DNA from 4 places in the Streptomyces sp. NPDC032721 genome. Region 4 is predicted to be linked to each of the others. Evidence: riboswitches for the same ligand, from Rfam matches in the RefSeq annotation. Region 4 holds a riboswitch; each other region holds the start of a gene.
The links. A riboswitch is a leader RNA that binds a small molecule or an ion and turns the genes downstream of it on or off. The one in region 4 is predicted to bind cyclic di-AMP.
Positions count from the first base shown of each region.

Region 1 (5,435 bases), 1.3 Mb from region 4:
GGTACGAGCTGCTGCACGACGTGCGCGGACGCGGACTCATGATCGGTATCGAGTTCGGCCGCCCACAGTCGCTCAAGCTGCGCGGCCGGTGGACCATGCTGCAGGCCGCGCGCAAGGGGCTCTTCGCGCAGATGGTCGTCGTACCGCTGCTGCAGAAGCACCGGATCCTCACCCAGGTCTCCGGCGACCACCTCGAAGTGATCAAGCTGATTCCGCCGCTGACGGTGGGGGAGGCGGAGGTCGACCGCTTCGTCGCGGCCTTCACCGCGGTGATGGACGACGCGCACACCGGCGGGGGCCTGATGTGGGACTTCAGCAGGACGCTGGTGAAGCAGGCGGTCCTCAACCGGTGACTTTTTGCCTCAGAGGCAAGTGATTTGCCTCTGAGGCAATCCGTCTGGCCCAATGTAGGTATGACGCCACGCCTCGAAGAGGCGGCCGACGGCTCCGGCGGAAGTGCCGACGAGCTGCCTTCGGTCGCCCCCCACCTGCGGGAACTCCGCCGCAACAGCGGTTTCACGCTGGAGGCCGCGGCCCGCCGCGCGGGACTCTCCCCCGCGCACCTCTCCCGGCTGGAGACCGGACAGCGCCAGCCGTCGCTGCCGATGCTGCTGGCCCTCGCACGTATCTACGGTACGACCGTTTCCGACGTACTGGGGGAGACCACCGGCGAGCGCGACGCCGTCCTGCGGGCGGGCGACATGAGCGCGCGCGAGGCCGACGGCTGGACGTACCGGCAGGCGGGCGGTTCCGGACGGGCCATGCAGGCGCTGCGGGTGCACGTTCCGCACGCGGCGCAGCAGGATCTGGTGCGGGTCCATCCCGGGGAGGAATGGCTGTACGTCCTGGAAGGGCGGCTGCGGCTGGTCCTGGGGGAGAGCGTCCACCTCCTGGACGCGGGCGACAGTGCCCACTTCGACTCGCTCACGCCGCACCGGATCACCGCGGTGAACCCGGGCGGGGCCGAGCTGCTTTTCGTCCACACACTGATGCAGAGCACCGCTGCCGGTCTCTGCCTGCCCCAGGAGTCATGAGATGGCGGAGCTCACCGAGTCACAGAACGCCGCGATGGCCGCGATCGCCAGGGCCGCCGACGAGATGGCCCGCTCCGAGACGGCCGGTGACGGCAAGAAGGCCGACTGGAACGACGGTGCCGGCCGGTCGACCGGGGTGCTCGGCTTCGTGGAGGACCGGGCCCCGCGCGGCCTGGTCCTCCGGGTCTTCCTCTATGTCGCCGTCGGGCACGTCTTCGCGGCCTTCATCTACCTGCTCTTCACGCTGGGCGGCGAGGGCTGAGCGCGAGGGGTCACGAGGTGAGGCGCTCGCGCAGCGCCTCACGGGTGGCGGGGGAGAGGCGCAGGCCCTGGGTCAGGTACGTCTCCGTGTCGCCCCAGATCTCCTCGATGCCGGTGAACGCCGCGTCGAGGTATTCCACGCGGGCGTCGAAGAGCGGCGCGAGCAGGCCCATCACCTCGTCGTTCATCGCCTCGGGGGACGTGCTGCTGCGGCGGACCTTGTAGCGGCGGTGCGGGTCGTTCGACTTGAGGTAGTCGGCGGTGATCGCCTCCCGCCGGACCCCCACCGCGAGCAGCGTCACCGCGATGGCCAGACCCGCGCGGTCCTTGCCCGCCGCGCAGTGCATCAGTGCGGGGACGCTGTCCTCGGCGAGCGCGTGCAGCACCCGGCTGTGCTCGGCGGTCCGCTCCTCGATCATCCGGCGGTACGACTCGGTCATCCGGCGGGCGGCCTTGCCGTCGTCGAGGATCTCCCGCAGCTGGTCCATGCTCCCGTCGCGCACCATCCGCCAGAACTCCGTCCCGTCGGCCGGGTCGCTGAGCGGTATGTTCACGTTCCGCACGCCGGTGAGCGCGACGTCCGGGCCTTCCAGCTTCTGGTCGGCGGCGTTGCGGAAGTCGAAGATCGTGTGCAGGCCCAGGGAGTTGAAGAACTCGGTGTCGGGGCCGGTGGCGTGCGCCAGGTGGCCGCTGCGGAACAGCCGTCCGTACCGGGTCAGCCGCCCGTCGTCGGTCGGCAGGCCGCCCACGTCACGGAAGTTCCGTACCCCGGCGAGCTCGGGCTCCGCATCGGCGGACGACGACGGGGCGGGGACCTGCGGCACCTGCTGGGTCACGAGTGCTCCTCAAGGGTCGTTCGGTGTCGCCGGTCGCGATGGCCGACGAGGGCGCGTTTCGACGATACGACATGGCCCGACATGGATACCTCGGGCAACTAATGGGGATTTGTGCGGCACTTGAGGGCTTCGGGGGCCGGACGGACCGGCGTCGTCCGACCGAATTGAGTGCTTTGGTGAATGCTGAGGCTTTTGCGTGGGCGAGGTCCGGGTGCGGAGTGAGCAGGATCATAGGGAGCCGTGGCGCCCCTGCTGCCGAGGCGTCAAATGGCAGGCCAGGTACGGAAAACGGGCAGCGGGGCAGTTGTGGGGCGACGTGAAAATCATGGAGATGAGGTGCTCGCGGGAAGGAGAAGAAGGGAACGGCTTGTTCCGGCGGCCTCCACTCGCTTACGTTCACCGTCAACCCGGGTGGACCGCCGAATCCTGCCACCGCCCGGCCATCCGCACCCATATTTCTTCGTGTGGCAGGAGCGGGGGACCCAGGTAGTACGCCGGCACCGGAAGACGCGAGTCGACCGGAACGGCTTGGGGTGAAGCCGCGCTCGACGAGAGCGCGACCGGGCATCTCCAGCCCGAACCCGACAGCTCACCTCGCAGGCGCCGGAGAGGAATCCGTCATGCCTGCAAAGGGTAAGCACCGCCGACCGAAGCCCAGTTCCTCGCTCACCCGCGGTTTCGTCGCCGCCGGTACGGGCGGTGCGGCACTGGCCCTCCCGCTGATCGGCGCCACCGGCGCGCAGGCCGCCGAACCGGCAGCTGCCCCCGCCGCCGCACCGGGCCAGGCGGCCCGGTCCGTGGCCCAGCAGGCCCCCCAGATCCAGATTCCGCAGCAGCGCACGGCGGCGCCCGAGGCCGCCCCGAAGGCAGCCCCGGCGTCCGCGCCCAAGGCCGACTCCGCGCGCCAGGCCACCCGTACGTACTCCGTGGTCACCGGCGACCACCTCTCCAAGATCGCCGCGGCCGAGAAGGTGCGCGGCGGCTGGCAGAAGCTCTACGAGGACAACCGGACCGTGGTCGGCGGCGACCCGTCGCTGATCCTCCCCGGCATGAAGCTCTCGATCGGCGCGAAGGCCCCCGGCGGCGCGGCCGCCCCGGCCGCCGGTGCGGGACAGAAGTCCGCGCCCGTCGAGCGCAAGGCCGTCGAGCGCACCGAGAAGCGCAAGGAGCAGCGGGCCGAGCAGCGCCAGCAGCGTACGGAGAAGCGCAAGGAACAGCGGGCCGAGCAGCGCACCGAGTCGCGCACCGAGCCCCGTGGGCAGTCCAGCGGTTCGGGCTCGCGCAGCGGCTTCACCGCGCCCGTGCCGTCCGGCGTCTCCACCTCGTACCGCGCCTCCGGCGGCAGCTGGTCCAGCGGTTACCACACCGGCGTCGACTTCCGGGCCTCCTCCGGCACCTCGGTCAAGGCCGTCGGCGCGGGCACCGTCGTCTCCGCCGGATGGGGCGGCGCGTACGGCAACGAGGTCGTCATCCGGCACAACGACGGCCACTACTCGCAGTACGCCCACCTGTCCGCCCTGAACGTGCGCTCCGGCCAGAGCGTCTCCGGCGGCCAGCAGATCGGCTACTCCGGCTCCACCGGCAACTCCACCGGGCCGCACCTGCACTTCGAGATCCGCACCGGCCCCGGCTACGGCTCGGACGTCGACCCGCTGAGCTACCTGCGCCAGAAGGGCGTCTCGCTCTGACGCACGGGCCGGCGTACGGGCCGACGCACCGGCCGTCGCACGGGCACTGACCCGTACGGCCCCGTGCCCGCCACCCCTTCGTTCCGCCCCCGTACCGGCCCGGTACGGGGGCGGAACGCGTGCGGCGCGAGGCCCCCCTGCGTATTCCGGGTTGAATGAATCTTGACCGGTGGCATATCTCACCCTCCGTCACCCCCTCCCTACGGTGGCGTAGGTCACTTGCGGAAGTGAAGGATGTGTCGACGTGGCAGACGATTCGAGATCATTCAGCGCAGGCACCATCGGGTCGTACGCGGCGATCGGGGACAGCTTCACCGAAGGGGTCGGCGACCCCGGGCCCGACGGCGCGTACCTCGGCTGGGCCGACCGGCTGGCCGTCCTCCTGGACGACCGGGTACCCGAGCACACCTTCCGTTACGCGAACCTTGCCGTACGGGGCAAACTCCTCGACCAGATCGTGGCCGACCAGGTCCCCAGGGCCAGGGAACTCGCCCCCGACCTGGTCAGCTTCTGTGCGGGCGGCAACGACATCATCCGGCCCGGCACCGACCCCGACGACGTGGCCGAACGGTTCGAGAAGGCCGTCGCCGACCTGACCAACGCCGTCGGCACGGTCATGGTCACCACCGGCTTCGACACCCGGGGCGTCCCGGTGCTGCGCCATCTGCGCGGCAAGGTCGCCACCTACTCGGCGCACGTACGCTCCATCGCCGACAGGTACGACTGCCCGGTCCTCGACCTGTGGTCGCTCAAGTCCGTGCAGGACCGGCGCGCCTGGGACTCCGACCGGCTGCACCTCTCGCCGGAGGGCCACACCCGGGTCGCCCTGCGGGCCGGACAGGTGCTCGGCCTGGAGATCCCCGCCGATCCGGACGAGCCGTGGCCGGTGCTGCCGCCGCGCGGCACGCTCGAAGCGCGCCGCGACAACATCCAGTGGGCGCGCGAGCACCTCGTACCGTGGATCGGACGACGGCTGCGCGGCGAGAGCTCCGGCGACCACGTGGAGGCCAAACGGCCGGACCTGATGCCTCTCTGACGGAGAGTCAGGGGGTGATCAGGGGGTGAGTTGTTCGGGGCCGATCAGGGACGTGTTCCCGTCGACGGTGCAGGCGTAGGCCCCGGCCAGCGCGCCCAGCCGGGCGCACTCCTCCAGGGGGCGGCCGGACAGCCGCCCGTACAGGAACCCGGAGACGTACGCGTCGCCCGCGCCGTTGGAGTCCACCACCGGGGCGGGCGGGACCGTCGCCGGGACGTGGCGCGGGGTGCTGCCGCCGTCGCGGGTCAGCAGGTACGAGCCGCCCGCGCCCGCCGTCGCGACCACGGCCCCGGCCCGGCCCTCGCGCAGGATCTCCCGCATCACCTCGCCGATCCGCTCGCCCGCGCCCGCCGCACTCAGGAACACCAGGTCGGCCCGGAGCGCGAACGCCCGGTGGTGGTCGGCGACACCGTCCCAGTCGTGCAGGTCCGTGGAGAGCGGAACGCCCGACTCCACGATGTCGTCGAGCAGGTGGCGGGCGAAGCCCATGATCGACACGTGTGCGTGCCGGGCGCGCCGCAGATGGGGCAGGAAGAAGTCCCGGGGCATCCGCAGGTCCTCGGGGTCACGGGCGTCGTAG
Region 1 covers NZ_JBVIMX010000001.1:103,843-109,277, reverse strand. The annotation lists gene ACZ5PB_RS00480 (aspartate aminotransferase family protein) at 1-353, shown strand, start outside; gene ACZ5PB_RS00475 (helix-turn-helix domain-containing protein) at 414-1,034, shown strand; gene ACZ5PB_RS00470 (DUF6126 family protein) at 1,036-1,296, shown strand; gene ACZ5PB_RS00465 (tyrosine-protein phosphatase) at 1,307-2,131, opposite strand; cyclic di-AMP (ydaO/yuaA leader) riboswitch at 2,569-2,747, shown strand; gene ACZ5PB_RS00460 (M23 family metallopeptidase) at 2,752-3,819, shown strand; gene ACZ5PB_RS00455 (SGNH/GDSL hydrolase family protein) at 4,064-4,855, shown strand; gene ACZ5PB_RS00450 (carbohydrate kinase family protein) at 4,874-5,435, opposite strand, start outside.
Region 1: another riboswitch for cyclic di-AMP. It lies ahead of ACZ5PB_RS00460 (M23 family metallopeptidase); the one in region 4 lies ahead of ACZ5PB_RS05835 (M23 family metallopeptidase).

Region 2 (5,435 bases), on a different contig from region 4:
AGAAGTACTGCCGTATCGGGTACGCGAGGGCGACCACCAGCGTGCACATCACCAGGACCAGCAGGGCCGCCCGGCCGGTGAGCCGGGAGCGGCGGGCCTGACGGCGGGTCTGGGAGCGGTAGACCCGGGCGGCGGTCTGCTCGCCGAGCAGCCGCAGCCTGGTCGTCGTGGAGAACCGGTCCTTGCCTGCCACTTGCCGCCTCCCCGTCACGCGCCTACGTCCCCGGACACGGTACGGGACCGTGGCCGGGGACGTAGGGACGACTGGCCTGCCGGCCGGGGCTACGAGGAGCGATCAGCTCTGGAGGTGATCGCTCCTCGACTGGTTCAGCCTCGACTGGTCCGGCCTTGACTGGTTCAGCCCTTGAAGCGGGGGAACGCCGAGCGGCCGGCGTACACCGCGGCGTCGTCGAGGATCTCCTCGATGCGCAGCAGCTGGTTGTACTTGGCGACGCGGTCCGAGCGGGCCGGGGCGCCGGTCTTGATCTGGCCGCAGTTCACCGCGACCGCGAGGTCGGCGATGGTGACGTCCTCGGTCTCGCCGCTGCGGTGGCTCATCATGCACTTGAAGCCGTTGCGCTGGGCGAGCTCGACGGCGTCCAGCGTCTCGGTGAGCGAGCCGATCTGGTTGACCTTGACGAGCAGGGCGTTCGCGGAGTTCTCCTCGATGCCGCGGGCCAGGCGCTCCGGGTTGGTGACGAAGAGGTCGTCGCCGACGATCTGGACCTTGGAGCCCAGCTTGCCGGTGAGGACCGCCCAGCCCGCCCAGTCGTCCTCGTACAGCGGGTCCTCGATGGAGACCATCGGGTACGCGGAGACGAGCTCCTCGTAGTACTCGGTCATCTCGGCGGCCGAGCGGGACTTGCCCTCGAACTCGTACTTGCCGTCCTTGTAGAACTCGGAGGCGGCGACGTCGAGCGCGAGCGCGATCTGCTCGCCGGGGATGTAACCGGCCTGCTTGATGGCCTCGACGATGAGGTCGAGCGCGGCGCGGTTGGACTCCAGGTTCGGGGCGAAGCCGCCCTCGTCACCGAGGCCGGTGGACAGGCCCTTGGTCTTCAGCACCTTCTTGAGGGTGTGGTAGACCTCGGCACCCCAGCGAAGGGCCTCGGAGAAGGACTCCGCGCCGATCGGGGCGATCATGAACTCCTGGATGTCGACGTTGGAGTCGGCGTGCGACCCACCGTTGAGGATGTTCATCATCGGGACGGGCAGCAGGTGCGCGTTCGGACCGCCGAGGTAGCGGAACAGCGGCAGGTCGCTGGCCTCGGACGCGGCGTGCGCGACGGCGAGGGAGACGCCCAGGATGGCGTTGGCGCCCAGCGAGCCCTTGTTCTCGGTGGCGTCGAGGTCGAACATCGCCTGGTCGATCAGGCGCTGCTCGGTCGCGTCGTAGCCGACGAGCTCCGGGCCGATCTGCTCGATGACGGCGAGGACGGCCTTCTCGACACCCTTGCCCATGTAGCGGTTGGGGTCACCGTCACGAAGCTCGATGGCTTCGAAGGCACCGGTGGAGGCGCCGGACGGGACAGCAGCACGACCCGTGCTGCCGTCGTCGAGGCCGACCTCGACCTCGACCGTGGGGTTGCCTCGGGAGTCCAGGATTTCCCGGGCTACGACGACGTCGATGGACGGCACGAGCATCTCCTTATGGGATGTGACGCTTGGGGAGGCGCCGCTGGGGGCGCACGGTGCAGGGTCGCTTTCGGCCTTGCGACAAGAGCCTAACCGGACCGGAGCCATCGGCCAGCCGATCGACCGTCCCGTGGGACGAAAAGATGCCCGAATGCCTGTAATACAGGACGAAGGACCTACTGACTTCTCACTGTCCGTGATCCCTGCGTTCACCTTTTGTACGTAAGGCGTGCGTACCCCTGCGTATCGGTGGACGTAAAAGACCCCGGCCGGGCGCGTACGGGGGGAAGTCGCGCCTGGCCGGGGTCCGGCATGGGGGTCGGCGGGGGTGGGCCGCCGCCCCCACGGGGGTCAGCTCAGGTGGAGCTGCTGACCCGGGTAGATGAGGTCGGCGTTGGAAACGACGTCCTCATTCAGGTCTGCGAGGTGCTGCCAGCCGCCCTTGACGCCCTTGGCCTCGGCGATCTTCGAGAGAGTGTCGCCGGACTTGACCCTGTACTCGCCGTCACCCTTCTTGATCTGGCCGCCGGCCTTGGACTCGACCTTGGGGACCTCGACCTTGGGGGCCTGGCGGGTCTCGCTGCGGGAAGCGGGCGCCTCTTCGCGCTTCTTCTCCACCTTCGGGGCGGACTGCTTGGCGGAGCCCGAGCCGGTGCTGACGCCCGGGTCGACACCGTCGTTGCTCAGGTTGCCGGCGCCCGCGCAGGCCCAGGCACCCGGGCCCTGCATGTCGAGCAGCTTCTCGGCGGTGGCTATCTGCTGGCCCTTGGAGGCCTGGTCGGCGCGCGGGGCGTACTGGGTGCCGCCCGCGGCGGCCCAGGAGGACTGCGAGAACTGCAGACCGCCGTAGTAGCCGTTGCCGGTGTTGATGGACCAGTTGCCGCCCGACTCGCACTGGGCGACGGCGTCCCAGGTGTCGACGGAGGCGGCGGAGGCCGTGGAGGCCCCCATCAGCGGGGCGGCTACCGCGACACCGGCGACGCCGGCGTAGGCGGCGACGCGGGTGGCCTTGGACGGACGGCGGTGCTTGCCCTTGCTGAAAAGCGACATGGATATCTCCTCACCGACGCCTTCGAGGTGAGCTGTCGGGTTCGGGCTGTGAGTTCGCCCGGTCGCTTTCCCGGTCCGCATCCGTCATGACTGCGTTCCGCTCGGCGACTTCACCCCTAGCCGTTTCCGTACGTCTCTCAACGTCCGGGCCCGGCACTTACCTTGGGTCCCCCGCTCCTGCCTACGGCGCTTTACGCGACGACTGCTCCCGGGCCCCGTCGGCAGGATTCGGCGTGACGGGTACCGGTGCTCACCGGTGGCGAGCGAGGACGACCGTAAACACAGGAGTCCCCGATGTTCAAAGAGGCACATCGGGGACATCTCACCCCTCCTTGCCCTCCTCCAACCCTCGTTTACGCAGGTCAGAAGGGGCGCAGCAGGAGCTCCCGGCAGCGACACGCCAGTTGGGGCGAAGAGACTCATGTCTCACTCGCGCAGAACCGGACATTCACCCCTGAACTACCCGTGTTTTGTGACGGTTTCCGGGTTGCCGGGTGGCTATTTCTCGCCCAGTTCGAGGTGCTGGCCAGGGCGGATGAGGTCCGGGTCGTCGCCCAGCTCGGTCCGGTTGGCCTCGTAGAGCGCCGGCCACCCGCCGGGCAGCTTCGCCTCGTCGGCGATGTGCCAGAGGTTGTCACCGGGACGCACGGTGTACGTGTCCTCGACGACGGGCCCCGCAGGGGACTTGCCGCCCCCTCGGGAGGCGTGCCGTCCGGACTCGCGGTCGTCCGTCGCGGGCGGGGCGGTGGGGTCGGTGGCGGGGCCCTCGGAGGGGCTCGCCGAACCGTCCGTACCGGGAAGGGAGTTCTCGGGGGCGGGGGTGCCCCGGTGCTTGCCGCTGCCGTTGCCGTCGCCCCGGGCGGCGTCGCCGCCGGCGGAGGCGGTGGGGTCGGGGGCGGGGGTGCCGGGGGCGGGGGTGCTCGGGAGGGGCGTGCCGGGGAGGGGCGTGCTCGGAATGGTGCCGGGCACCGAGGGGTCGGCGCTCGGGTCGGTGCCGGGGGTGGCGGCCGGGTCGGTGCCGGTGGCCGGGTCGGTGCTCGGGGTGGCGCCCGTGCCCGCGTCGGCGCCCGTGCTCGGCGACACGCTGGTGCTGGGGGTCGGCTGGACCGGCTGGGCCGGCTCGATGGGCTTGGCCGGGATGGTCGACTGCGCGGGGCCGGTCGACTCGTCCGGCCGCGCGCTCTGCCCGCCGTCCGGCGTGCCGGGTCGCGCGGACCCCGCCGCGGGTGCGGACGGGTCCTTGGACCCCGTACCGGGATCGGCGGCGTCCACCCCGCCGGAACCCGACCCTCCGCCGGAAGCGGAACCGGAGCCGGCCCCACCGCCCGGCGCGAGCCCGGATATGACGGCACAACTGGGCCACGCCTGCGGCCCTTCGGCCGCCAGCACCTTGTCCGCGATCCTGATCTGCTGCGAACGACTGGCGAGGTCGGGACGCGACGCGTACGCGCCGCCCCCGTACTGGTCCCACTTCTCCTGCGAGAACTGGAGCCCGCCGTAGTACCCGTTGCCCAGGTCGGCGCTCCACATGCCGCCGCTCTCGCACTCGGCGACCCGGTCCCAGGTCCCCGCCTCGGCCGCTCCCGCGCTGGTCGCCCCGAGGAGCGGAATCGCGATTGCGGATCCGGTCACCCCGGCCGCGACGATGAGAGCGGGTGCCTGACGCGGACGACGGTGCCGACCGTTCCCGGTACGCATGCGATTGCCTTTCAGCTGACGATGACTCGGCTTCCGGCCGTAACTGCCGAGTCGCGTGTGAAGGTAGCGGCACTCGAACACCCGTCACAAGTCAATGCAGTGCAGATAACGCGAAGGTCACATTGCTGACGGAGTGTCAACTGGACGGCCCGCCGCCGATTACTCCTGCCTTACGGAATATGCCGCCCCGCCCCGGCGGACCGGCTCGGCGGGCCCCTTGTGAGCACGCCCGGTAACGTCGTGGCGTGAACACGCCGCACCCCACTCCCGAACTCTTCACCTGGGAGTTCGCCACCGATCCGTATCCCTCGTACGCCTGGCTGCGGGAGAACTCACCCGTCCACCGGACCACTCTGCCCAGCGGGGTCGAGGCATGGCTGGTCACCCGGTACGCCGACGCTCGGCAGGCGCTCGCCGACCAGCGGCTGAGCAAGAATCCGGCACACCATGCCGAGGACGCGGCGGGCAAGAGCAAGACCGGTATCCCCGGGGAGCGCAGCGCCAATCTGATGACGCATCTCCTCAACATCGACCCGCCCGACCACACCCGGCTGCGGCGGCTCGTCTCGAAGGCGTTCACCCCGCGCCGGGTGGCGGAGTTCGCGCCCCGGGTGCAGGAGCTGGCCGACGACCTCCTGGACCGGTTCGCGGCAAAGGGCGAGGCCGATCTCATCCACGAGTACGCGTTCCCGCTGCCGATCTACGCCATCTGCGATCTGCTGGGCGTCCCCCGCGAGGACCAGGACGACTTCCGCGACTGGGCGGGCATGATGATCCGGCACGGCGGCGGCCCGAGGGGCGGGGTCGCCCGGTCGGTGAAGAAGATCCGCAACTACCTCGCCGAGTTGATCCACCGCAAGCGCGAGACGCTGGGGGACGACGACTCGGCGGACGACCTGATCTCCGGTCTGATCCGGGCCAGCGACCACGGTGAGCACCTCACCGAAGAAGAAGCCGTCGCGATGTGTTTCGTGCTTCTCTTCGCGGGTTTCGAGACCACGATCAATCTGGTCGGAAACGGGGCACTCGCCCTGATGAAGAACCCCGCTCAG
Region 2 covers NZ_JBVIMX010000007.1:65,954-71,388, forward strand. The annotation lists gene ACZ5PB_RS16375 (FtsB family cell division protein) at 1-193, opposite strand, end outside; gene eno (phosphopyruvate hydratase) at 358-1,644, opposite strand; gene ACZ5PB_RS16385 (transglycosylase family protein) at 1,987-2,685, opposite strand; cyclic di-AMP (ydaO/yuaA leader) riboswitch at 2,688-2,884, opposite strand; gene ACZ5PB_RS16390 (transglycosylase family protein) at 3,184-4,317, opposite strand; gene ACZ5PB_RS16395 (cytochrome P450 family protein) at 4,629-5,435, shown strand, end outside.
Region 2: another riboswitch for cyclic di-AMP. It lies ahead of ACZ5PB_RS16385 (transglycosylase family protein); the one in region 4 lies ahead of ACZ5PB_RS05835 (M23 family metallopeptidase).

Region 3 (5,435 bases), on a different contig from region 4:
ATCGCGCTGCCTGTGCTGGGCCTGCTGCTCGCGATGGGCATGCACGCCCTGTGGAACGGATCGGCGTCCTTCGGCCCGCTCGGCTTCTACGCGGTGTACGGGCTGTTCATGGTGCCGGTGTTCGCGTTCCTGACCTGGCTGGCGATCTGGACCCGGCAGCGCGAACTGCGGCTGCTCGGCGCCGAGCTTCCCTCGTACGCCGCCGCCGGCTGGCTGGACCCGGCCGAGCCGCTCGCCCTGTCCTCGATGCGGGCCCGCTCGCTGGCGCAGGGGTACGCGGCCCGGTCGTACGGCCCGGCCGCCGCCCGCGCCGTCTCCGAGTACGAGGGGTTCGCCACCGCGCTCGCGTTCCTCCGCTACCGCGCGCGACGCGGCGTACCGACGCCGGGGGCCGCCGCCGAATTCACCGCCCGGGAGCGGGAGCTGCTGGAAGAGCTCTGGCGGCGCAAGCGGATCGCGGGGCCCGCGCTGGTGTACGCGGCCCAGGTGACCGGGCGAATACGGATGCTGCCGCCGCCGTACCACCCGGCGTACGCGGCGGCGTACAACCCGTACAAGCGCTGAGGCGACCGACGCCTCCGTCCGGGCTGTCCTGAAACGCGAACCGGCAGCCCTGGCGTCGGGGGGTGAGCGCCAGGACTGCCGGAGTTCGGGAGTACGCGGGGGGGCGGAGCGTCAGGCCGTCAGACCGTCAGGCCCTTGTCGCGCAGCCAGGCCGCCGGGTCGATGCCGTCGCCGCCCGGGGTGTGCACCTCCAGGTGCAGGTGCGCGCCGGACACGTTGCCGGTGGCGCCGACGTTGCCGATGACCTCGCCGGTGGTGACCTTCTCGCCGGGCGAGACGTTCATCTGCGAGAGGTGGCAGTACCAGACCTCGGTGCCGTCGGAGAGCTCGATGACGATGCGGTAGCCGTAACTGCCGGAGTAGTTCGCGGACTTGACGGTCGCACCGTGCACGGCCTTGACCGGCGTACCGGCCCCAGCGGCGAAGTCGAGACCCGTGTGCTGCCCGGAGGACCACATCGAGCCGGACTGTCCGAAGGTGGCGCTGAGGTAGTACCCCGAGGTCGGCAGCGAGTAGCTGGCGGCCAGCTTGGCGAGCCGCTCGGCCTCGGCCTTCGCCGCTGCCTCCGCCCTGGCCTTCTCCTCGGCCTCGGCCTTCTCGCGGGCAGCCTTCTCGGCCTTGGCGTGGGCCTCGTCGCGCTGCTTCTTCGCCTCGGCGGCTGCGTCCTTGACCGCCTGGGCGCGGGCCGCCTCCTGGACCGCCTCGTCGGCGGCGGAGCGCTGCTGCTCGGCCTGCTGGAGGATGCGGGCGCGCAGGCTCTCGCCCGCCCCGGTCGGCTGCCCGGCAGCGGCACCCGTACCGGCACCGGCCTGGTCACCGGCGGCGGCCGGAGCAGCCGCCGGAGCCGCGGCTGCCATCAGCTCCTCGCCGGAACCCTCCTCGGAGCCGGAGTCGGACCCGGAGCCCGACACCAGGGCGCCGACACCCGGCAGGGACTTGGCGTCCGGCAGGGAGTCGGCGAGGGAGTCGAGCGACTCGGTGATCTGGTCGGGCAGGGATATGGAGACGGCGGGCTTGTCCTGCGCGGTGGCGATGCCACCGGCGCCGACGGCTGCGATCACGCCGACACCCAGCACGGTGGAGCTGCGGGCCAGGGAGCCGCGCTGCTTGGCCACCCGGTGCTTGCCGCGGACCGGAACGACGGAATCCTCGGTGGGGTTCCACTCCTCGGTCGACGCGGCGGGACCCTCGAAGTCCACGAATCCGGCGCGCTGCTGCGGGACCGTCTGCACGGCGGGCATCGTCGCGGTGGCGGCGGGACCACTCTCGTAGCCGCTGCTGTGACCGCTGCCGTAGCCGTTGTTGTCGTAGCCGCTGCCGTAGGAGGCGCCGTAAGCGTTGCCCTCCGGCCCGTCGGTGTCGTTCGGGACGCCGTACGCCCCGTACGAGAAAGCGGGGGCTGTGGGGGCTTCGGGGGCAGGCCTGTTGGACGCCACGGAGGCGCGCTCCTTTCCTTCCTTCTCGCCTACCGGGTTAGCTGACGGGTTCGGAGCAGGAAGGTCTCCTACGAGCCAGGTTCGGCCCGATTCACCCCAATTGGTGGTTCCCCGGTTTCCTCACGGAATTCGGCGCACGCCGCACGGCGCCGTCTCTGACGACGGCTGGGACGACCGCGCTGCGTTATCGAACGTTAATAGACACACAAGTGGAATTCCAAGCCGTTCCTGTTGATCGTTAACGCAGCGCACGCACCGATGGCCAGGACATCACTCCCAAATGCCCATCAAGTAGGGCGACCCAAAGACCCCTTGACACCCCTTCGGCCACACCCGTTCCCGTGCGTGCAAACTCTCCACAACTGATAGATCGTCAATTGTTATGCGGAGCGCGCTCCTTCGCGCACGCCCCGTGACAACCCGTAGTCACCTCGGATCCGCGGCTCGGCAACTCCCACGGCCCGACAGCTCCGCAGCCGTCGGCCTCACGGCCGTTTCACGATCTCCACGGTCCGCCGCCTCTCCGGCTGCCCCTCCCCCGGCCGCCCCACCGCGAGCAGCGCCATGTCGTCCGTCTGCTTGCCGCCCGTGTGCACCCGTACGTCACTCGTCACCGCCTCCAGCACGGCCTCCGGGCCGGAGAAGAGCGAGCGCCGCAGCCGCAGGGCCGGGTCGTAGAAGACCCCTTCGGCGTTCCGCGCCTCGGAGAGCCCGTCCGTGTAGAAGAGCAGCGTCGACCCGCCGGGGAACGCGAACTCCCGGGCCCGGTCCGGCCAGTTCCCCAGGTCCCCCATCCCCAGCGGCAGCGCGAACTCCTCCGGCGTCAGTACCTCCACCTCGCCGTCGGCGAACAGCAGCAGCGGCTCGGGGTGCCCCCGGTTCACCAGGCGTACGACGCCCTCGCCGCGCGGGATCTCGGCGAGCACCGCCGTCGTGAACCCCTCCATCGCGTCCAGCCCGTCCCGCCGCGTGCCCTCGCGCGCCAGCGCCCGCTCCAGCCGCTGCGCGACGCCCTCCAGCGTGCTCTCCGTCTCGGCCACCTCCCGGAACGCGCCCACCACCACGGCGACCGCCTCGACGGCCTCAAGTCCCTTGCCCCGTACGTCACCCACGACCAGCCGCACCCCGTGGGGCGTGTCCTGCACCGCGAAGAGGTCGCCGCCGATGAACGCGTCCGCCTCGGCGGCCTCGTAACGCGCCGCGATCTGGAGCCCGCCGATGCGCTCCGGCGGTGTGGGTACGACGGCCCGCTGGGCGGCCTCGGCGATGACGCGGACCGACGCGAGCCGCCGGTCGCCACGGCGTACGACCCTGTTGATGAAGACGGCCAGCGCACCCACCGTCATCACCGTCACCAGCTCGGTCACCGACAGCACCACCAGCAACGAGTCGTCACGGATGCGCAGCCCCGTCACCGCCAGTGCGGACGCGATCACCGTCAGCACGGTGGCGGCCAGCCCGAAGAAGGGGGCGGCGACCAGCGGGGCCGCCGCGAAGAGCGGGGACGCGGTGAAGCCGGGCGGAGTGAGCGTGTCGAAGACGACCCCACCGACGACCATCAGCGCCGGCAGCGCCCGTACGAACCGCCTGCTCTTGCGGCCCTTCTGCCCGGAGGGGTCCACCCCGCCCACGACCTCGTCGATCCCGCGCCCGTACCCCGCCACCGTCTGCTCTCCTGCCCAGGTCCGCACCGGGTGCGGACGGTACCGCTCCCCACACAGGCTTGCCGGAGCCGCGCCGCAGGGCGAATCGGCATCGGCCATGTGGGGGACGGCCCGCGCCGCACTCCGTACTTCCGTACTCCGTCTCCGGAAACGCCTGAGGCCCGGAACTCAATCGAGTTCCGGGCCTCAGACCTACTGCTACTTCTTCAGTAGCGGGGACAGGATTTGAACCTGCGACCTCTGGGTTATGAGCCCAGCGAGCTACCGAGCTGCTCCACCCCGCGTCGGTGAACACAACCCTACGCCATCCGAGCAGCTCCCCCGACCACTTTTCCGACCACCTCCCCGACCCCCTCTCCGATCACCTCACCGACCACCCCTCCGATCACCGCCCGCCGAAGGCCCCCACGTTCTCCCGCACCCACTGCCGATAGCTGCGCGCCGGCCGGCCGAGCAGGCTCTCGGTGGTGTCGGCGATCTTCGCGGGGCCGTCCTGCGCGGCCTCCCACAGGTCGAGCAGCGCGCCCACGAGCCGCTCCGGCATGTACTGCCCCATCTGCGCCGCGGCCTCGGCGCGGCCGATCTGCTCGACGGTGACCTCGCGCCCGGTCTCCTCGGCGACGACGGCCAGTTGCTCGCGGAAGGACAGCGACTCGGCGCCGGTCAGCTCGACCGCCCGGCCCGCGACGGCACCTCCGGTCAGCGCGTCGACGGCGATGTCGGTGATGTCCGAGGGATGGATGGGCGCGATCTGCGCGTCCGGGTACGCGAGGGCCACCGGCAGCGACTGCCCGATGGGGTGGCTCCAGCCGAGGGAGTTGCTCGCGAAGGCGTCCGGGCGCAGGAAGGTGTGCGGCAGCGCCGATGCGGCGAGCGCGCGCTCGACCTCAAGGTGGTGGGCCGCGATCGGATGGGTCTCGGCATCGGGCGCAAGCACGGCGGACGTGGACAGCAGCACGACGTGCTCGACACCGGCCGCCTCGGCGGCCGTGATCAGCTCGTGGATCCCGGCGGGCTCGGGATAGAGGAACACCTGCCGTACGCCGTCCAGCGCGGCGCCAAAGGTCTCGGGCCGCCCGAGAGGCATCTCAACGGCCTCCACCCCCTTCGGAACGACCAGCTCGGCGGGCCGGGCACTGGCCGCACGCACAGGAAGGCCGCTTTCGGCAGCGAGCCGCCCGACGACACCCTGGGCGACCTTGCCCCGAGCCCCAGTAACAAGAAAAGACACAACAAACCCCAATCCACTGACCACTAACCGATGACCACTGCCACATACATGCTTCCATGCACGCACTTGCATCTCAACACATATATGCGGCACGCACCGAGCTTGCGTACGATGCGGCCATGAAGAAGCACGAAGGGGCCGACGCCGACGACCTGCTGAACGCCGTCGGCCCGGCGTTCGGGAAACTGCGGCGGTCCTCGCTCCTGGAGGTCGCGAACCCGATCTCGCAGAAGGACCTGAGCCGGACCCTGGTCCTCAACATCGTGCTGGAGTCCGAGCAGCAGCCCGCGGCGGCCGACGACCCGGCGGACCCCGCGACCGGCCCGGCCCCCCGCGAGATCACCGTCGGCGCCGTCGCCTCGTACCTGAGCGTGGACCCCTCCGTGGCGAGCCGGATGGTGTCCGACTGCATCGCGGCCGGCTATCTGATCCGCGCCGCCTCCCAGCAGGACGGCCGCCGCACGGTCCTGCACCTCAGCCCCGAGGGCCGCGACCTGATGGCCCGCTTCCGCCGCCACCAGCGCGACGCCTACGAGCAGA
Region 3 covers NZ_JBVIMX010000021.1:146,431-151,865, reverse strand. The annotation lists gene ACZ5PB_RS34935 (PrsW family intramembrane metalloprotease) at 1-564, shown strand, start outside; gene ACZ5PB_RS34930 (M23 family metallopeptidase) at 684-2,000, opposite strand; cyclic di-AMP (ydaO/yuaA leader) riboswitch at 2,012-2,145, opposite strand; gene ACZ5PB_RS34925 (PP2C family protein-serine/threonine phosphatase) at 2,486-3,691, opposite strand; tRNA gene ACZ5PB_RS34920 (tRNA-Met) at 3,875-3,948, opposite strand; gene ACZ5PB_RS34915 (NAD(P)H-binding protein) at 4,050-4,895, opposite strand; gene ACZ5PB_RS34910 (MarR family winged helix-turn-helix transcriptional regulator) at 5,015-5,435, shown strand, end outside.
Region 3: another riboswitch for cyclic di-AMP. It lies ahead of ACZ5PB_RS34930 (M23 family metallopeptidase); the one in region 4 lies ahead of ACZ5PB_RS05835 (M23 family metallopeptidase).

Region 4 (5,435 bases):
CTCTTCGAGCACCTGATGTTCCAGGGCTCCGCCCAGGTGCACGGCAACGGGCACTTCGAGCTGGTGCAGGGCGCCGGCGGTTCGCTCAACGGCACCACCAGCTTCGAGCGCACCAACTACTTCGAGACGATGCCCGCGCACCAGCTGGAACTGGCCCTGTGGCTGGAGGCCGACCGGATGGGCTCGCTGCTCACCGCGCTCGACGACGAGTCCATGGAGAACCAGCGCGACGTCGTCAAGAACGAGCGCCGCCAGCGGTACGACAACGTGCCCTACGGCACCGCGTTCGAGAAGCTCACCGCCCTCTCGTACCCCGAGGGCCACCCCTACCACCACACCCCCATCGGCTCCATGGCCGACCTGGACGCCGCCACGCTGGAGGACGCCCGCGCGTTCTTCCGCACGTACTACGCGCCCAACAACGCGGTGCTGTCCGTGGTCGGCGACATCGACCCGGAGGCGACGCTGGCCTGGGTCGAGAAGTACTTCGGCTCCATCCCCTCGCACGACGGCAAGCAGCCGCCGCGCGACGGCTCGCTGCCCGACGTCATCGGCGGCGAACTGCGCGAGGTCGTCGAGGAGGACGTCCCGGCGCGTGCGCTGATGGCCGCCTACCGGCTGCCGCACGACGGCACCCGCGAGGCGGACGCCGCCGACCTGGCGCTCACCGTCCTCGGCGGCGGCGAGTCCTCCCGGCTGCACAACCGGCTGGTCCGCCGTGACCAGACGGCGGTGGCCGCGGGCTTCGGCCTGCTGCGGCTGTCCGGGGCGCCCTCGCTGGGCTGGCTGGACGTCAAGACGTCCGGCGGCGTGGAGGTTCCGCAGATCGAGGCGGCCGTCGACGAGGAGCTCGCGCGGTTCGCCGCCGAGGGCCCGACGGCCGAGGAGATGGAGCGGGCCCAGGCCCAGCTGGAGCGCGAATGGCTGGACCGGCTGGGCACGGTGGCCGGCCGCGCCGACGAACTCTGCCGGTACGCCGTCCTGTTCGGCGACCCGCAGCTCGCCCTGACCGCCGTCGGACGGGTGCTGGACATCACCGCGGAGGAGGTCCGGGCCGTCGCCCAGGCGCGTCTGCGCCCCGACAACCGCGCGGTGCTGGTGTACGAACCGCTCGCCGCCGCCGATGACGTACAGGAAGACCAGGAAGGGGCGGAGAAGTGACCGAGACCGCAGCCGTGACCGGCGAAATGCAGTTCCACCCGCAGCCGCAGGCCGGCCCCGCGACCCCGTGGGCCTTCCCGGCCCCCGAGCGCGGCACCCTGCCCAACGGGATCACCCTGCTGCGCTGTCACCGCCCCGGCCAGCAGCTGGTCGCCGTCGAGGTCTTCCTCCAGGCCCCGCTGGAGGCCGAGCCCAAGGGCCTGGACGGGGTGGCCACGATCATGTCGCGCGCCTTCACCGAGGGCACCGACAAGCACACCGCCGAGGAGTTCGCCGCCGAGCTGGAGCGCTGCGGCGCCACCTTCGACGCGTTCGCCGACCACCCCGGCGTCCGGGTCTCCCTCGAAGTCCCGGTGCGCAGGCTGCCGAAGGCGCTCGGACTGCTCGCGGACGCGCTGCGCGCCCCCGCGTTCAGCGACGGCGAGATCGAGCGCCTGGTGCGCAACCGGCTCGACGAGATCCCGCACGAGGCGGCCAACCCGTCCCGGCGGGCCGCCAAGCAGCTCTCCAAGGAGCTCTTCCCGGACACCCTGCGGATGTCGCGCCCCCGCCAGGGCACCGAGGAGACGGTGAAGAACATCGACTCCGCGGCCGTGCGCGCCTTCTACGAGACGCACGTCCGCCCGGCCACCGCCACCGCCGTCGTCGTCGGTGACCTGGAGGGCACCGACCTGGACGCCGTCCTGGCGGACACCCTGGGGGAGTGGACCGGCAACACCGCCGAGCCGCGCCCCATGACGGCCGTCACGGCCGACGACACCGGACGGGTCGTCATCGTGGACCGCCCCGGTGCGGTGCAGACGCAGCTGCTGATCGGCCGCATCGGCGCCGACCGGCACGACCGCGTCTGGCCCGCCCAGGTCCTCGGTACGTACTGCCTGGGCGGCACCCTCACCTCCCGCCTGGACCGCGTCCTGCGCGAGGAGAAGGGCTACACCTACGGGGTACGCGCCTTCGGCCAGGTGCTGCGCTCCGCCGACGACGGCCGCGGCGCCGCCCTGCTGGCCATCAGCGGCTCCGTGGACACCGAATCGACCGGGCCCGCCCTGGAGGACCTCTGGAAGGTCCTGCGGACGCTGGCCGCCGAGGGTCTCACCGACGCCGAGCGCGACGTCGCCGTGCAGAACCTGGTGGGCGTCGCCCCGCTCAAGTACGAGACGGCGGCGGCCGTCGCGGCGACGCTGGCCGACCAGGTCGAGCAGGAGCTGCCCGACGACTTCCAGGCCCAGCTGTACGCCAGGCTCGCGCAGACCGGCACCGTGGAGGCCACCGCGGCCGTCGTGAACGCCTTCCCGGTGGACAAGCTGGTCACCGTGCTGGTCGGCGACGCCGCGCAGATCGAGGACCCGGTCCGCGCGCTCGGCATCGGCGAGGTCACGGTCGTCAGCGGCTGACGGTCGTCACCGGCTGACGGTCGCGCCTGCTGCTCGAACAGCGGTGCAAAGCAGGGCAAGTGGGACCCCGATGACGGGTGAGTCGTCGGGGTCCTCCCTTATGTCCGTTTTGATGCGGAGGTTGCGTGTCTGCCGTGTGGGCTGCATTACAAAATCCCGTCTCTGTTTGGTGATTGAAAGAAGGGCCGCTTAGCGTCGGTCCGGCTGTCCGTCAGAGAGCGCCGCAACCGCGGCACCGGGCAGTCATCGCCGAGTCCCCGTCAGGCGCGAGCCTGGGGAGCCGGGGACCCACTTACGTCCCTGGGGTGAATCGGACGCCATCGCCCTTCACGGGCCGGTGGGGCCCGTAGGAGACCTTCCTGCTCCGAACCCGTCAGCTAACCCGGTAGGCGAGAAGGAAGGAAAGGAAACAGCCACTTCATGGCGTTCACCCGTGCCGCCGGGAAGCACCGTCGTCCCTCCGTACTGTCGCGCAGGAGCGCGAAGTTCGCCGGAGTCGCCGCCCTCACCACGACCGGTGTCATCGGAACGCTGGCCCCGCAGGCCATCGCCGCCGAGCAGGACCTGGCCGCAGAAGACACCGGCGCCCTCCGTGCCGTCGTCCTGGAGGACTCCGTGACGGAGAACCTCAGCGACAAGATCGAGGCCCAGGCCGCCGCGCAGAAGCAGGCCTACGAGAAGGCCGAGGCCGAGCGGAAGGCCGCGGAGGCCCGCAAGGCGGAGGCCAAGCGCAAGGCCGAGGCGAAGATCAAGAAGGAGCGGGAGGAGCGCGAGCGCGCCGCCCGCGAGGCCGAGCGCAAGCGCCTCAACACCTTCCAGCTGCCGGTCGCCGGTTCGTACGTCTCCACCAGCTACAAGTCCGGTGGCGCCATGTGGTCCTCCGGCAGCCACTCCGGCGTCGACTTCCACGCCTCCTCCGGCAGCTCCGTCGTCGCCGTCGGCTCGGGCACGGTCGTCGAGGCCGGCTGGGGCGGCGCGTACGGCAACAACATCGTGATCAAGATGAACGACGGCTCGTACACCCAGTACGGCCACCTGTCCTCGATCGGCGTCTCCGTCGGCCAGTCCGTGACCCCCGGCGAGCAGATAGGCCTCTCCGGCTCCACGGGCAACTCCACGGGACCGCACCTGCACTTCGAGGCCCGTACCTCCCCCGAGTACGGCTCGGACATCGACCCGGTCGCGTACCTGCGCGGCCACGGCGTCAGCGTCTGACCAGGATTCCCCGAAGGCCCCGGCTCTCCGTGAGCCGGGGCCTTCGGCGTTCCCGCGTTCCCGCGCATTCCCGCCGTTTTCTCCTCCGGGGGACTTCCAGGTGGCCTTCAAGGGCCAAAATTCGGCCATGAATTTCCGCTCGCCGCCCGCAATTCCCGTCCGCTGCAATACAGTTCCGGGAAAGCCGCAGCAGAACGGACGGAGGGTCGGGCATGCGCATTCCCGCGCATTCGGTGTGTACGGCGATCCGCGACGACATCGTGTCCGGGGTGCTGCCGCGCGGCAGCCGGCTGACCGAGGAGGTACTGGCCCGCCGGTACGGCGTCTCGCGCGTCCCGGTCCGCGAGGCGCTGCGCACGCTGGAGTCCGAGGGCTTCGTTACCACCCGCAGGCACGCGGGCGCCTGCGTCGCCGAGCCGACCGCGCAGGAGGCCGCCGACCTCCTGGAGGTACGCACCCTGCTGGAGCCCCTGGGCGCGGCGCGGGCAGCCCTGCGGCGCAGCGAGGCGCACCTCAAGGTGCTCCGCGGGCTGGTCAGGCTGGGGCAGGAGCGGTCCAGGCGGGCGGACGGGGAGGATCTGACCGCACTGGGCGGGTGGTTCCACGAGACGCTCGCCCAGGCCTCCGCCAGCCCCGGACTGATCACGCTGCTCACCCAGCTGAAGCACAAGACCGCCTGGATGTACGTCGCCGAACGGCCCGCCCGCCCCGCCGAGCGGTGGGCCGAGCACGGCGCGATCGTGGACGCGGTGGCCCGCCGGGATGCCGAGCGGGCCAGGGCGCTGACCGCGCAGCATGCGGAGCGGGCGGTGGCCTCGTACCGCATGAGGATTCCGCAACACGCCGTAAACCTGACGAGCGGCCGGAATTAACAAAAGGGCCGTAGAACGGGCCGTACAGAAAACTTCCTGCGTGAATTACCTGAGTGCCGATGCCATGAGGAAATGACGAAAGCCGCGGCCCCCGGATTAGGGGACCGCGGCTTTCGTGCGAATTCGCCCGTACGGGCGCGACCTTTTGGGTCGTGAGGGTCAGACGGTCTCGGGGAGCTCGTCCAGGCCCTCGGCGACCAGCTTCGCCAGACGGTCCAGGGCGGCGTCCGCGCCCTCCGCCTCGGACGCCAGCACGATCTCCTCGCCGCCCTGCGCACCCAGACCCAGCAGCGCCAGCATCGAGGCGGCGTTGACCGGGTTGCCGCCCGCCTTGGTGATGGTGACGGGGACGCCGGTGGCCGTGACGGCGCGGACGAAGATGGAGGCGGGGCGGGCGTGCAGGCCCTCGGCCCAGCCGACGGTGACGCGGCGCTCAACCATGGTGTAGCCCTTCGTGTTCATGCTTGGTTGTCTAGACCAGTCTCTCATGTGGTGCGGGCTGCTCTGCCCGGCGAAAGTCCCGCCGGACGTCCCGCCGGGAGCCCTGCCGGACGTCGTGCCGAAAGTCCTGCCCGGCTGCCGTGAACAGGACCAGACTGCCCCGCCCGCACCGGGCCCGCGAGTCGTAGGCTGCCTGCATGGGCATGGCTGCGGACGATGCGGATCAGGCGAAGCGGGACTCCGACCCCGGGGACCAGGACCACGTGTACCCCGACCACTGGGAAGCCGACGTGGTGCTGCGCGACGGCGGGACGGCGCGCATCCGGCCCATCACCACCGACGACGCCGACCG
Region 4 covers NZ_JBVIMX010000001.1:1,354,961-1,360,395, reverse strand. The annotation lists gene ACZ5PB_RS05845 (M16 family metallopeptidase) at 1-1,161, shown strand, start outside; gene ACZ5PB_RS05840 (M16 family metallopeptidase) at 1,188-2,555, shown strand; cyclic di-AMP (ydaO/yuaA leader) riboswitch at 2,793-2,961, shown strand; gene ACZ5PB_RS05835 (M23 family metallopeptidase) at 2,976-3,770, shown strand; gene ACZ5PB_RS05830 (GntR family transcriptional regulator) at 3,983-4,642, shown strand; gene ACZ5PB_RS05825 (HPr family phosphocarrier protein) at 4,802-5,083, opposite strand; gene ACZ5PB_RS05820 (bifunctional acetate--CoA ligase family protein/GNAT family N-acetyltransferase) at 5,287-5,435, shown strand, end outside.